4 regions of the uncultured Citricoccus sp. genome follow, and region 2 is predicted to be linked to each of the others. Evidence: riboswitches for the same ligand, from Rfam matches in the RefSeq annotation. Region 2 holds a riboswitch; each other region holds the start of a gene.

Region 1 (3,435 bases), on a different contig from region 2:
TCCGTGTTGCACCGGGACCGGCGGTGGCCCGAGGCGGCGGCGCCAGCCGGGCCTCACCGCGTGCCGGGACACCGCCAGGTCCCGGGCGGACAACAGCGCGGTCCCCGTGGGGTCCCGGTGACCGGCAGGGTCCCGGTGACCGGCAGGGTCCCGGTGACCGGCAGGGTCCCGTCGCGGGCTCCGTGCCGGTCCGGAGGGCTCCGCGGCCGGCCGCGGACCACCGGGGGCGGGGGTGACGGGTTCGGGCACCACCCCGGGCACCCACACCCCGGCCGCGGCCAGTTCCTCCCGGACGGGGCCGGGTGCGAGCAGCGCGGCGGGGGTGCCGTCGTGGCTGATGCCCCCGCCCGGTTCCAGGACGAGCAACCGGTCCACGTGCCGGGCCCACGTCCCGAGCCGGTGCTCCACGACCACGAGGGTGGCGCCGATGGCCTCGACCACCGCCAGGACGGCGTCGCGGACCTCGAGCACACCGGCGGGGTCGAGGTTGGCGGTCGGCTCGTCGAGCAGGACCAGCGGCGGGCGCATGGCCAGGACCCCGGCCAGGGCCATCCGTTGCTTCTGCCCGCCGGACAGTCGCGACGTGTCCCGCCACAGGGCGATGCCCTCGTCCTCCCCCAGCCCGACCGCGGCCAGGGCGTGTCGGACCCGGTCCCAGATCTCGTCCGGCGGGACGCGGAGGTTCTCCGCGCCGAAGGCCACGTCGTCCCCCACGCGCGAGAGGATCACCTGTGTCTCGGGGTCCTGCTGCACCAACCCGGCGTGGCCGCGCAGCTCGCGGGTGGGCACGCCGTCCAGCAGCAGCCGGCCGGTCTCCTCCGAGTCGTCCGCCGGGTCCAGCACGCCGGCCAGTCCGTGCAGCAGAGTGGACTTCCCGGCCCCGGAGGGCCCGGCGAGCAGGACCCGCTGCCCCGGTGGGATGGTCAGGTCCAGGCCGGCGACGGCGGCCCGGTCGCGTCCGGCGTGCCGCCAGCCCCAGCCCTGCGCGGTGACGGTGGCCGCGGTCACCCCCGGCCCGCCGGTTCCCGGTGGGCGCCGCGGGACGGGAGGGCGGCCAGTGCGCCCGTGGCCGCCAGGGCGCGGGTGGCCAGCCAGCTCAGCAGGCCGGCGATGACGATCCCGGAGATGCCGGTGAACCCCACGTAGAGCCACTTCCAGGCCAGCGTGTACTCGGGGAACCAGGCGAACAGGAAGGCCTCGTTGAGACCGCAGGCCACTCCCGCGGCGGCACCGGCCAGCAGGGCCACGGGAAGGGTGAAGCGACGGTAGAGGAACAGGAGGAAGACCAGCTCGGCCCCGATGCCCTGGACGAGTCCGGAGGCCAGCACGGTCAGGCCGAACTGGGACCCCAGCAACGCGGAGACGGCGGCAGCCACCAGTTCCGTGAACAGCGCGGCACCCGGTCTGCGGATCAGCAGTGCACCCAGGACCGCCGGGAACAGCCACATGCCGGCGACCAGTCCCGACGACGGCGGGAACGCCAGGAACACCCCGCCCAGTCCCGCATAGGCCAGGTTCCAGGCCCAGAAGACCACGCCGCTGGCCACGGCGACGACGGCGGCCACGACGATGTCCACCACGCGCCAGGTGTGGCGGGAGGAGGTGCGGTGGGCGGAGGTGCGGTGGGCGGGGCCGCGCGGGTCGTGGTGTGGGCGGGAGCGCCCGGGACGGTCCGGTGTACCGGCCGGCGGGGTGGCCTGGTGATCACTGCCGGGGGTCTGCGTCGAGACCATGTGATGTCCTCCTCAAGGATCCAAGGAGGGGAATGGAACGCACGCCGCCCGAACCCTCGGGATCCGGGCGCGTCAGGCACCGGGCCCCACGCTCCATCGGAGAACTCGACTTCCTTCGCCGGTACTAACCGGAGCAGGTTCGAGGGTCTGCGCTGGGCGCACTCTCAGCGCCGGGCGGCGCTCCCCTGTCGTTCACGATGTGGCACCAGCATAGGGCACCACCCCCGACCCCTCGGCCACGGTCCTCCCGTTGCGGGGAACGGCTCTCAGTCCGCCCGCCCCCTGGCATCCGTGGGTGCCCGCAGGCCCGTGACCGCCGGCCCCTCGAGCAGGGTGCCGTCCGCGGTGAAGCGTGATCCGTGCAGTGGGCAGTCCCAGGAGCGCTCGGCGTCGTTCCAGGAGACGATGCCGCCCAGGTGCGGGCAGACCGCCGACATCCGGCAGGTCACCCCGTCCACCGTGGAGACCGCCACGGGCCGGCCGTGGTCCCGGCCCACCGTGCCCTGGCCCTCGGCCGGAGGCTCCTGGGGCAGGGGTCTGCGTGCGGCCGACGTCCAGCCGCCGGCCAACCGGGCACCGACGGCGGCGTTGTCCCTCAGGCCGGTCAGCAGGTCGGCCGGCGAGGTGAGGCGACGATCCATCGGCCTGGCCCAGTCCGTGGCACCGCCGAGGATCTGCGCGGAGATCCGCAGGGCGGCCGACACGCCGTTGGTCAGGCCCCACTTGTTGAAGCCGGTGGCCAGGTAGACGTGGCCACCGCCGCGGGGCAGTGTCCCCACGAAGGGGACGAGGTTGGCCGAGCGGTAGTCCTGCGCGGACCAGGCGTGCGTGCGCTCCGCTCCGGGGAAGTGCTCCCGGGTCCACGCCTCGAGGGCGTCCACGGCGGCCTGCGGTGAGGCCGATCGCCCCACCACGTGGCCGTTGCCGCCCACGAGCAGCAGCTCACCGTCGTCGATGGGGGCCGTGCGCAGGCTGCGGGACGGACTGTCCGCGGAGAGGTACATCGCCTGGGGAACGGGCCCCGGCACCCGGTAGGACTGTGCGTAGGAACGGTGTGGACTGAGCTTGGCGAAGTAACCGCCGCGGTCCAGGACCGGGGCCCCTGTGGTCAGGACCAGCTGCCCGGCCCTGATCTCCCCCGCGGAGGTGTGAACGGCCAGCGGGGACCGGTAGCCCGCGCCCGTGAGCCGCACCCCCTCCACCAGCGTCCCGCCGAGCCGGCGGAACTCGGTGGCCAGGGCGTCGAGCACCTGCATCGGGTGCACCTGCGCCTGGTCCTCCAGCCGGATCGCCCCGGCCACGGGGTAGGGCAGGTCCGTCTCCCGTGTCCAGGTCACGTCCAGGCCCGCGGCGCGGTCGGCCTCCAGCTCGGAGTGCAGCCGGGACAGGCCCTCGTGGGTGGTGGCGTAGGTGTAGGCGGGCCTGCGCTGGTAGTCGATCCCGTTCTCGTCCAGGTAGCGCAGCAGCCAGGACTGCCCCCGGCGGTTGCCCTCCACGTAGGAGCGCAGCACCTGGTCCGACTGGTGACGGCTGATCTCCGCCAGGGTGGTGCCCTGGAGCAGCGAGACCTTCGCGGTGGTGTTCCCGGTGGCCACGGCCCCCACCGAGCGGGCCTCGACCACGGCCACGCGCTGGCCCGCGCGCGCCAGCAGGACGGCGGTGGCCAGCCCGGTCAAGCCCGCGCCGGCGACCACGGTGTCGA
Region 2 (3,435 bases):
ACCCTGCTGGAACTCACCGGGGTCTCGGGACACCGCGGCATCCAGGGCCGCAGCCTGGTCCCGCTGCTGCGGGGCGAGGCCTCCGTCCACCGCAGGGCACTGATCGTCGAGGAGGATCAGCCGTTCGGCCTCGACGGGCTGCCGGCCCCCGTGCACATCCGTTCGGTCATCACCCCCGAGGCCCGCTACACGCGGTACTTCGGCACCGACGCCGAGGAGCTGTACCTGCTCGACTCGGACCCGGAGGAGGCCCACAACCTGGCCGCCAGGCCGGGGTGCGAGGAGGTCGTGGACCGCATGCGCCAGCTGATGCTGGACGAGTTGCTGGCGCTGACCGACCACGGGGTCCGGGTGCGGGCGGCGGCCTGACCCGTCAGCCGACGGTCCGGAAGCCGCAGTTGCTGCTCGAGGAGTCCGGACTGTTCCTGCTCCGCGCTGCCACCCGGTACCGGTTGCAGTAGGAGTCGTGGCAGAGGAACGACCCTCCGCGCATGACCCTGCCCTCGCCGAACGGCGGCCCGGGGGGATTCTCCTCGGGACTGCGCCGGTAGTAGCGCGGCAGGAACCAGTCCTGGCACCACTCCCAGACGTTCCCGGCCATCTGGAACAGGCCGAACCCGTTGGCCGGGAACGTCCGCACCGGGGCCGTGGAGAGGAAACCGTCGTCGATCGTGTTCTCCACGGGGAAGCGTCCCTGGAAGATGTTGCAGTGGTGCTCGCCGCCCGGCACGAGCTCATCGCCCCAGGCGTAGCGGTGGCCCTGCAGCCCGCCGCGGGCCGCGTACTCCCATTGCGCCTCGTGCGGCAGGCGGCGCCCGGCCCACGCGCAGTAGGCCTGGGCGTCATTCCAGCTGACGTGGACCACCGGGTGGTCCTCGTCCGCCCGGGATCCCGGTCCGAGCGGGGCATGCCAGCACGCCCCGGGCACGTTGACCCACCAGGCCGTCCCCGGGACCGGGTTCGCGCCCGCCGGGTTCAGCCGACGAGCAATGAGTTCCAGGTGGAAGACCGCCGAGGACCCGAACCGTTCCGCCTCCGTGACGTACGCGGTCTGCTCCACGAACCGCCGGAAGTCGTCGACCGTCACGGTGGTGGCGTCCATGGAGAAGCCGTCCAACCGCACCGCGTGCACGGGCGTCTCACCGTCTGCGGGGTACCCCTCACCGAAGTGGTCCCCCATGAGGAACCGACCGGCGGGAACCTCAACCTGCTCGATGCCGTGGGTGGAGCTCGACTGGACCGGGCCCGTGTGGACGGCCCGAGACGCAGGCTCCCGCGGATCCATGTGCTGCGCACGTCCCGGCTCGGTACCGCCGGCAGCGGGATGACAACAGTCCACATCCACCTCTCAGGGCCGATTCGTCGTGCAGGTGCTCAGCCGGACAGCTCAGACAGGCAGGGCTTTTCCATTATGGTGCGCCGCCACGGCCGGTCACGTCAGCCGACCGAGATGACCCCGCCCCTCCCCCGGCACTAGACTGAAGGTTCAACGACAGGGGAGCGCCAGGCCGGCGCTGAGAGTGCGCACACCGCAGACCCTCGAACCTGCCCGGTTAGCACCGGCGAAGGAAGTCGAGCTTTCTCTCCTCGGGTCGGCGCACCCGCCGCCCCGTCCCCTCCAGAGGTATTGGAGGAACTCATGCACCACCTTTCCGCAGCGCCCACCAGCAGACGCCGTGCCCGTGGCGCCCTCGCGATCCTGGGCATCGCCGCGCTGGCCCTGACCGGCTGCTCGGTCGCGGACCAGTCCGGCGCGGGCGACGGCACGGCGCCGGCCACCACCGACGGCGCGAGCGGCGCCTCGGGAGCCGGCACCGGTGGCACGGTGACCGTGATGACCCACGACTCCTTCAACATCACCGAGGAGCAGATCGCCGCCTTCGAGCAGGAGTCCGGCTACGAGCTCACCACCACCGCCCCGGGCGACGCCGGCACCCTGGTCAACCAGCTGATCCTGTCCAAGGACAACCCCACCGTGGACGCGGTCTACGGCATCGACAATCTCTCGGCCCAGCGCGTCATCGACGAGGGCGTCGTCGCCGAGTACGCCTCCGGGGCGCTGCCGGAATCCGCCCAGGACCTCGTCGTCGAGGACCGGCTGACCCCCATCGACCAGGGCCAGGTCTGCGTCAACGTGGACGAGCAGTGGTTCGAGGAGAACGACCTCGCCGCGCCGACCACCCTGGAGGACCTGGCCAGGCCCGAGTACGCGCGGCTGTTCGTCACCACCAATCCGGTCACCTCCTCCCCCGGCCTGGCCTTCCTGGCCGCCACCGTGACCGAGAAGGGCGAGGACGGCTGGCAGGACTACTGGCAGCGGTTGCTCGAGGGCGGCACCAAGGTCGCCGCCGGCTGGTCGGACGCCTACTACTCCGACTTCTCCGCCGGCGAGGGCCAGGGCGCCTACCCGCTGGTGCTCAGCTACTCGTCCTCCCCCGCCTTCGCCCCGACCACCGGGGTCGTCGAGGACACCTGCACCACCCAGGTCGAGTACGCCGGCGTCGTGGAGGGCGCGAAGAACCCCGAGGGCGCGCAGGCGTTCATCGACTTCCTGCTCGCCGAGGACTTCCAGGCCTCGCTGCCGGAGAACATGTTCATGTACCCGGTGGACGAGTCCCTCGAGCTGCCGGCCGAATGGGCGCAGAACGCCACCCTCGTCGAGGACCCGATCGAGGCGGACCTGCGGCAGATCGCCGAGAAGCGCGAGGCCTGGCTCGAGGACTGGAACGCACTCTACGAGGCCGCGAGCTGATCGGCATCCCCCACCGGACAGGACGCGACGGATGAGCCTGGTCCCGGGAGACCCGGCCCTGGTCCCGACGCCGGCCCCCACCCGGGTGCCGGCGTCCGGTCGGGCCCCGGAGACCGGAACCGCCCCGCCGGGCGGTGACCGGGCGGACGTCGTGCCCGGGCGGTGGAGGCGTGCCGCCGGCCCGGTGGGCCGCGGGCTGGTGTGGACGGTGGTCGCCGCCGTCCCGCTGGCGTTCCTGGCGGTGTTCTTCCTGTGGCCCGTCGGGTCGATGCTGGCCCGTGGCGTGACGAACGCCGCCGGGCAGCTCGACCTCGGCGCCTTCGCCGAGGTGCTGGCCGAGTCGCGCACCTGGCGGCTCGTGGGGCAGACGCTGGGACTGGCGGTGGCCGGAACACTGGGATCGCTGCTGCTGGGGCTGCCCGGGGCGTACGTCCTGTACCGGTGCCGGTTCCCCGGGCGGAACCTGCTGCGCGGGCTGTCCACGGTGCCCTTCGTGCTGCCGACGGTGGTGGTGGGCACCGCGTTCCGGGCGCTGCTGGCCGAGAACGGCCCGCTGGGGTTCCTGGGGCTGGACCAGACGCTCACGGCCGTCGTGCTGGCGATGGTGTTCTTCAACTTCTCCGTGGTGGTGCGCCAGGTCGGTGCCCTGTGGTCCACGCTGGACCCGCGCACTGGGGAGGCCG
Region 3 (3,435 bases), on a different contig from region 2:
GAAAACCTTGAAGCCTCGGGCGACCAACTGCTCGGTGGCCTCGAGCAACTCGGAGACGTCGGGCAACAAGGTGTCCTCGTCCGCGATGACCTCGAGCTTGACCCAATCGGTCTCCAAGGCCTCCCGACCCAGCTCCGCCGTCAGCACAGCGTCGCGGGCGGTATAACACCCGGCGGTGTTGGGCAAGACACGAATCCGGTTGCGTTCCAGCACCGAGAACAAACTGTCTCCCTGCCTGGGGGTGTAACGGCGCAGAGCCACCGTGGTCAATTCAGTCTCGGAAGCCCGCAGGGCCCGCTCCAGGGTGTGCAGAGAGCTCAAACCCCCGGTCCCCATAATCAACCGCGAGGACAACTCCACCTCGTCGAGAACGAACGGGTCTGGGCGTGCGGTGGTACCCACGTGTCAACCTCCCTGGACGGCGGTAATGATCTCGATGGTCTGGCCCTCGAGCACGGGAGTGCGAGACCACCGGCTACGGGGAACCACCGCGGCGTCGACCGCTACCGCCATACCCAGCCCGCCTCCGTCCAGCGGGCGTCCATCGCTGGCCAGGGGCCGAGCCGCGGTTTGGGAGACCAGATCAATGATGGTCGTGTCACCAGACACGACCCGGGGGGCGCCGTTGAGGGTGATGGTCGGCATCAACTACTCCTGTTCTCGGGTACACACGTGCGAAGGGGACACCACCTGACGGTCGAGGACCGACGGTTCGAAGCGCTGCGGGTCAGTGGCGGCAAGATGCGCGGCATCGATATCCGGTTCGGCTCCCGTCTCACCCGTGATCAACTGGGCGGCGAGGCGGGCGGCCAACGGGGCAAGGAGTACACCGTGGCGGAAATACCCGGTGGAGACCACCAGGCCGGGCACGAAGCCACCGCCGTGCCCACGAACACGGCCAAGGTAGGGCACGTCATCGGGTGTTCCGGGACGGGCCCGGGCCATGACCTCCATCAGCTCCAGATCGACGACCCCCGGCACCAGGGCCTGGGCGTCGCGCAGCAACCGGAACACTCCGCCGGCATTGGCTCCCGACTGGTCATCCTCGCGAGAAGTAGCCCCGATCACGACCGTGCCGTCCGTGCGCGGTACGAGATAGACCGCCACACCATGCACCAGGCCGCGGACGGTCCGCTCGATCAAAGGTCGCGCGCCCGGTGGGAGGCGAGCCCGGAGGATGTCGCCATGAACAGGACGCAGCGGCAGGCGGCAATTGGCCGGCAAACCCTCAAACCCCTCGGCGCCCAGGCCGGGGGCCAGAACGGTTTCAGCGGCCAATATCTGCTGCCCGTTGGCCAGCATGACACCGGCCACGGCCCCGCGTCTGTTCCGCAACAACGCCTTGGCCCGTTCGCGTCGCACACACCCCAGGCCGCCATCCGTACTCCCGTCTGGTGGCCTCGCGGTCCCGTCTTGACCGGTCAGGACCCTCAGTAATCCCGCCACCAACCGGCGAGGGTCGACCTGATGATCGGCGGGGGCACGGAACACGGCTGAAAGACGCGGTGACAGGGCCGGTTCAAGCGAACGGGCCTCGCCCAGGGGCAACTGCTCCACCGCCATGCCATGGCGTTGCTGTAACTGGCTCAGATCGGTGAGGCCCTGGCGGTCCGCGATATCGACACCGCACACCAAGGTCTCAGTGACCCGGTAACCGACGCTTTTCCCGGAGTCCCGTTCGAGGGTCTCGACGAAACCCGGGTATTCGGCGGCCGAGGCGCTCATCAGCGGATAGAGGGCCTGTTGCTGATACTGAACCTCGCTCACCGGGGCCAGCATCCCGGCAGCCGCCCTCGAAGCCCCTTCCCCCGGGGCTGGATCGATCACCACCACCGAGCGGCCGCGTCGACGCAGTTCCCAGGCAGTGGCCAGGCCAATCAGTCCGGCACCCACCACCGCGACATCGACTGCATCGATTGCGGGACGTGAAGAGACGGCAGGGTACGCAGCACTCACCGCATGTCCTTTCCTCCGGCGGCATGATCCGCATCAGGTGTGGCGGTCGGCTCTTAAGCCCTCTCAGCCCCGATGGGGCTCCCGCAGAACTCGCTGACTATTGGCAGCGTGCGCCCATCCTATCCCCGACTTCATCACCGGCAGACGAGTGCAACACCCGCCGAGCTCGGGTTGGTAAGCATGCCCCGGCCCATCTCAGAAGGGGCCGGGCGGGCCGATCGTCACCGTGGGGACGCGGGGGAGGGGCACCCATCGCACTAAAGGTTTGCCATCAAAAGCATGGGGTGGCCCGATGACCAGTCGCTCGGGTGGGCGGGTGCAATCACCGGGGTCAGGCCGACGGGGCCACCGGCGGCTGGGCAACCGAGGACGGATCCGCTTTTTGTGGTCTTAAGGCATAAAGCCCCGTGCGCAGGCGCGGCTCGCGAACCGAACCGGCCGACCTTCCAGCTAATAGGGGGCTTACGGCGTGGTCGCGTACCCCAGCGCGTTGCTCGCAGCACGCCCAGACCGAGCCACGATGGGCCCCAGCCGTTCAACATCGTCCGGCCCGACGCGTTGGGTGGGGAAACCCAGCCCGATTACTCCTGCCAGTTGACCGGTGTGGTTGAAGACCGGGGCGCTAATGGAACCGACGTCTTCGTGTCGCTCGCCGAACGCCGCGAAATAACCCATCTCCTGGGCTTGCTGACTCTGGGCGTCCAGTAGTTCCAGGCTTTGTGGAGTGAATTGCGTGAACCGATCGAGGGAAGAACCCACAAGGGCGTCCCTGGCCTCGGGATCGAAGGCCAAGAAGATCTTGCCGGGGGCTCCAGCATGAATGGGCATGACTTGACCGACCATGAAGGGGCGCATGACCACGTGGCGGGTCTCAGCGACCGCAACCACTGTTCTGAACGCACCGTCGCGCACGTAGAAGCACGCCGTCTCACCGGTTTCATCGCGAAGGTCTTGTAGCACCGGCCTGACCAACCGCACCACATCCAGTCCTAAAGTCCCGGGCGTAGCCCACCTGACCAGGCCGATCCCGATGCGGTATCGGTCGCCGTCGCGGTCCAGAAAACCCTCCCGCACCAAGTTTTGCACCAGGCGCTGGCACGTGCTGGGAGGAAGCCCGGTCAGACGCACGATCTGCTGCAGCGTGGGGTCCGGCTCCTCCACGGAGAAGCAGTTGAGGATCTCAGCGACCTTGTGCAACACCAAGATGGGGGTGGTCCCCGAACTCGACTCCGCAGCCATGCCTTTAATCCCCTGCTTTCCTCTGGCCAAGCCGCCATCCTATCCGTCGGGAAAGTCCGTAGGTCACGCACGTCACCTCGTGTGACCTAGTTGACATTCTACTCCGGAAGCCCACATTATGAGTTCGCGACCCAAGATGTGGGTCATGATCGTTCCCCTATATCTCTGGAGAAGCCTTGAGCATCCCTGAAATCGCCTGCGAAACCTCTGCTGTGGCAAAGCCGGAGGGTTTGTCGCGGA
Region 4 (3,435 bases), on a different contig from region 2:
CAGAGACGCCGAGGGATGGCTGGACGCCGTTCAGAGCCTCAAAGTCTCCTCAGCGATGGCTGGCGCGACCGCCTTGTCCGCAGCGGCCGCCCAACTCCAAGAACGCATTGCACCGATACCACCGGACGACCAGCGCTGGCCGACAGGGCAGCAACGGACCGAGATCATCACCGGTCTGCGGCAACTGGCCCAGGAAACCCGGCACCACCTGCACCTCTTTCTCCACCGACCGATCCTGCCTGTCACAGACACCTCCAGAGAATCCCGTGGAACGTAAACACGCCCGGGGTAGCCACCAATCACCAGGAAGGTCACCAGGAACGATGACGAACTGTCAGCGAGGTCCCTTCAGGGGCCATGGAACCGCCACACGGACACCCAGTCCGCGGTGGTCAATGAAAACGAGGCCGGGACCATCGAGGGATTCGGGCTGCCCGGCGGCCTCCGACCCCATCGTCCTCCTACCCGCTGAGGAACCGAGGCTCCGATTACTCCCACCCAGGTCCAGGCCCTGGACCGTGCAGTTACTTCCGTGGGCGGCCCCGGACAGGAGCAGCCGGTGACATGAGTGGAGAGGACATGGTCGAATGATCTTCAGTTTGACTCGATTCCGGTTGCGTCCTGGATCCCGAGCGCTAGCGGATGAGTGGGTGCGTTTCATGGAGGCCCATCGCTGCGCGGTGGGAGAGATCATGAAACGGGAGCACATGTATGTGGAGGCGATCTTCACCGAAACGGTGAACGGGGCGGACTATCTGTACTGGTACAGCCTGCAGGACGACCACGACAGATCCGCAGAACCCTTTGACCACTGGTTCGACGAACATCACACCCGGTTCTGGCAGGCCTGCATCGACGACACCTTCCCGGTGGATGAGTTCACCCCGCAAATCCTCCTGACGACCGAAGGAATCCGAGCCGCCGCGGGACTCGGGAGCCGAGAATCAGTGCTCGCCACCATGGACCCCCGAGGGGACGGAGTCGGGACTGCCCGCCAATATGCGGGGTCTGAAGTTTCCTAAGCGGTGAGGTGTCGCAGAAAAGGCTCAAGTGATCCCGGGTGACCTCGGTCACGGCCACAGATCCGCGGTGATCTGCGTCTGGTCATCCGGTCCAGAGCATGGATGTCCGGTGGACGCGGGGACGCAGAACCAATCCGTGGAGGCTCGTCGCGGCCTGGGCCAACGCCGTCGCTCCGACCATCCTCGAAGACCTTCGTCAGGCTACAGGCGGCATCCATCCGCGTCGCGCAATCCCGGGCAAGGCCTCGCCTATCCGCTAAACCTGCCGGGCGAGCGGTTTACCGCCGCGCAGGAGCGTGCCCGGACGAGCGCCCCTCCTGAGAGCGGCACGACCCTCATGACGTGCCGCTCCCTCTCTCAAGGCCCTGCCCGAGCCTGTCTCCGCGCAGGCCACCAAATGTGTTGATACCCATGATGTCCACCCACGAAGGACCCGGATGCAGACGCCATCGACCCCCCCACCCCGCACCGAACAGCACACCCTGACGGCCCTGCTGCGGGTCGGAGAGGTTGCCGTGGCTTTCCGCGAGCACGTGGCCACCGGTGACCTGCCCGGGGCGTGGCCCCTGATCGACCCAACGCTGCGATTGGCGTGGGCCCGGGACTGGGCCCAGGACCACGGCGCACGACTGCGCCGGCTCTGCCCGAAACGGCTGGCCGAGCGGTTGTCCTGTCTGGACGGGCCGGCCCATCCGCTCTGGAAGCACTTCGCCGCCGACCGGCTCCAACAGTTGCGGCAGGTGGAGGCGGCCGGGTGGTCTCACTCCGCTACGGGTCTGCCGCCACTGGGCCCGGATACCGAGGTCCTCTACGCCCGCCCCGACCATCCCGAGGACTGGGGAGCCCCGGCCGATCCCCGTACCGTGCCGATGGTGATGCGCTGGAACGGTGCCGCGTGGAAGGTCCTCGCCTACGGGTCCCTCAGCCACCCCGAGCCCCAATAGTGCGCCCGCGACGGGCCGGTGGAACGAGGCGTTAAGCAAGTCTGAGCGGCACCAGACCGGCCCGCCATGGTGTTAGTGTCGTTGCCGTCCACACGGGAGCCCCATTGCAGGGGCTGAGATCGGGCTGAGGCAGCCTGCGACCGTCGAACCTGTCCGGGTCATGCCGGCGAAGGAAGTAGGAACACATCTGATGAGTGCATCCAATGCGCACGCCCTGGCGTATCTCCACAACACCGAGCACGGGCTTGCCGTGCCGGTCACCGAGATCACCTTGAACGATTCCCCGGGCGGAATAGCGAACCCACCGCTGCGGATCTACCGCACGGCCGGGCCGGGCAGCGACCCGGTGATCGGGTTGCCACCGAGCCGGGCGTCCTGGATCCAGGGGCGCGGTGACGTCGAGGAATACGCCGGCCGGGAACGGAACCTCCTTGACGATGGCCGCTCGGCTCTGCGCCGCGGGGCCGCGTCCCAGGAGTGGAAGGGAACCCGGGCGGTGCCGTTGCGGGCCAAGGCGGGGCGGACCGTCACCCAGATGCACTACGCCCGGGCCGGAATCATCACCGAGGAGATGCGCTACGTGGCCCTGCGCGAGCAGTGCGACGTCGAACTGGTCCGCTCCGAACTGGCCGCTGGCCGGGCCATCATCCCGGCCAACATCAACCACCCCGAGTCCGAACCGATGATCATCGGCAAGGCATTCTTGGTGAAGATCAACGCCAACATCGGCAACTCCGCGGTCACCAGCTCCATCGCCGAGGAGGTCGACAAGATGCAGTGGGCCACCCGATGGGGAGCGGACACGGTGATGGACCTCTCCACCGGAGAGGACATCCACACCACCCGGGAATGGATCATCCGCAACTCCCCCGTACCGATCGGCACGGTCCCGATCTACCAGGCGCTAGAGAAAGTCAACGGGGAGGCCAACGCCCTGACCTGGGAGATCTTCCGCGACACGGTGCTGGAACAATGCGAACAGGGCGTGGACTACATGACCATCCACGCCGGGGTGCTGCTGCGCTACGTGCCACTGACCGCCGAACGGGTCACCGGTATCGTCTCGCGCGGCGGGTCGATCATGGCCGGGTGGTGCCTGGCCCACCATCAGGAGAACTTCCTCTACACCCACTTCGACGAGCTGTGCGAGATCTTCGCCCGGTACGACGTGGCCTTCTCCCTCGGAGACGGCCTGCGCCCGGGCTCGATCGCCGACGCCAACGACGCCGCCCAGTTCGCCGAACTGGACACCCTGGCAGAACTCACAGCACGGGCCTGGGCCCACGACGTGCAAGTCATGGTCGAAGGCCCCGGACACGTTCCCCTGCACCTGGTGCGCGAGAACGTGGAACGCCAACAACAGCTATGCCAGGGAGCCCCGTTCTACACCCTGGGCCCGCTGGTGACCGACATCGCCCCGGGTTATGACCACATCACTTCGGCCATCGGGGCCACCGAGATCGCCCGCT

The links. Region 2 has a riboswitch for thiamine pyrophosphate ahead of Q0283_RS00445 (thiamine ABC transporter substrate binding subunit). Riboswitches for the same ligand answer to the same signal wherever they lie in the genome.
Region 1: linked by a shared signal. The riboswitch ahead of Q0283_RS07725 (ECF transporter S component) and the one ahead of Q0283_RS00445 (thiamine ABC transporter substrate binding subunit) in region 2 are both predicted to bind thiamine pyrophosphate.
Region 3: linked by a shared signal. The riboswitch ahead of thiO (glycine oxidase ThiO) and the one ahead of Q0283_RS00445 (thiamine ABC transporter substrate binding subunit) in region 2 are both predicted to bind thiamine pyrophosphate.
Region 4: linked by a shared signal. The riboswitch ahead of thiC (phosphomethylpyrimidine synthase ThiC) and the one ahead of Q0283_RS00445 (thiamine ABC transporter substrate binding subunit) in region 2 are both predicted to bind thiamine pyrophosphate.

The regions. Positions count from the first base shown of each region.
Region 1 covers NZ_CALMQR010000069.1:45,956-49,390, reverse strand. The annotation lists gene Q0283_RS07730 (ABC transporter ATP-binding protein) at 1-1,008, opposite strand, end outside; gene Q0283_RS07725 (ECF transporter S component) at 1,005-1,733, opposite strand; TPP riboswitch at 1,827-1,930, opposite strand; gene Q0283_RS07720 (FAD-dependent oxidoreductase) at 2,000-3,435, opposite strand, start outside.
Region 2 covers NZ_CALMQR010000008.1:12,244-15,678, forward strand. The annotation lists gene Q0283_RS00435 (sulfatase) at 1-369, shown strand, start outside; gene Q0283_RS00440 (formylglycine-generating enzyme family protein) at 374-1,285, opposite strand; TPP riboswitch at 1,485-1,588, shown strand; gene Q0283_RS00445 (thiamine ABC transporter substrate binding subunit) at 1,640-2,752, shown strand; gene Q0283_RS00450 (iron ABC transporter permease) at 2,784-3,435, shown strand, end outside.
Region 3 covers NZ_CALMQR010000103.1:36,511-39,945, reverse strand. The annotation lists gene Q0283_RS12425 (thiazole synthase) at 1-402, opposite strand, end outside; gene thiS (sulfur carrier protein ThiS) at 406-645, opposite strand; gene thiO (glycine oxidase ThiO) at 649-1,956, opposite strand; TPP riboswitch at 1,950-2,051, opposite strand; gene Q0283_RS12410 (IclR family transcriptional regulator) at 2,419-3,195, opposite strand; gene Q0283_RS12405 (Asp/Glu racemase) at 3,372-3,435, shown strand, end outside.
Region 4 covers NZ_CALMQR010000057.1:5,127-8,561, forward strand. The annotation lists gene Q0283_RS06350 (Hpt domain-containing protein) at 1-277, shown strand, start outside; gene Q0283_RS06355 (DUF6176 family protein) at 588-1,022, shown strand; gene Q0283_RS06360 (hypothetical protein) at 1,460-1,966, shown strand; TPP riboswitch at 2,049-2,158, shown strand; gene thiC (phosphomethylpyrimidine synthase ThiC) at 2,157-3,435, shown strand, end outside.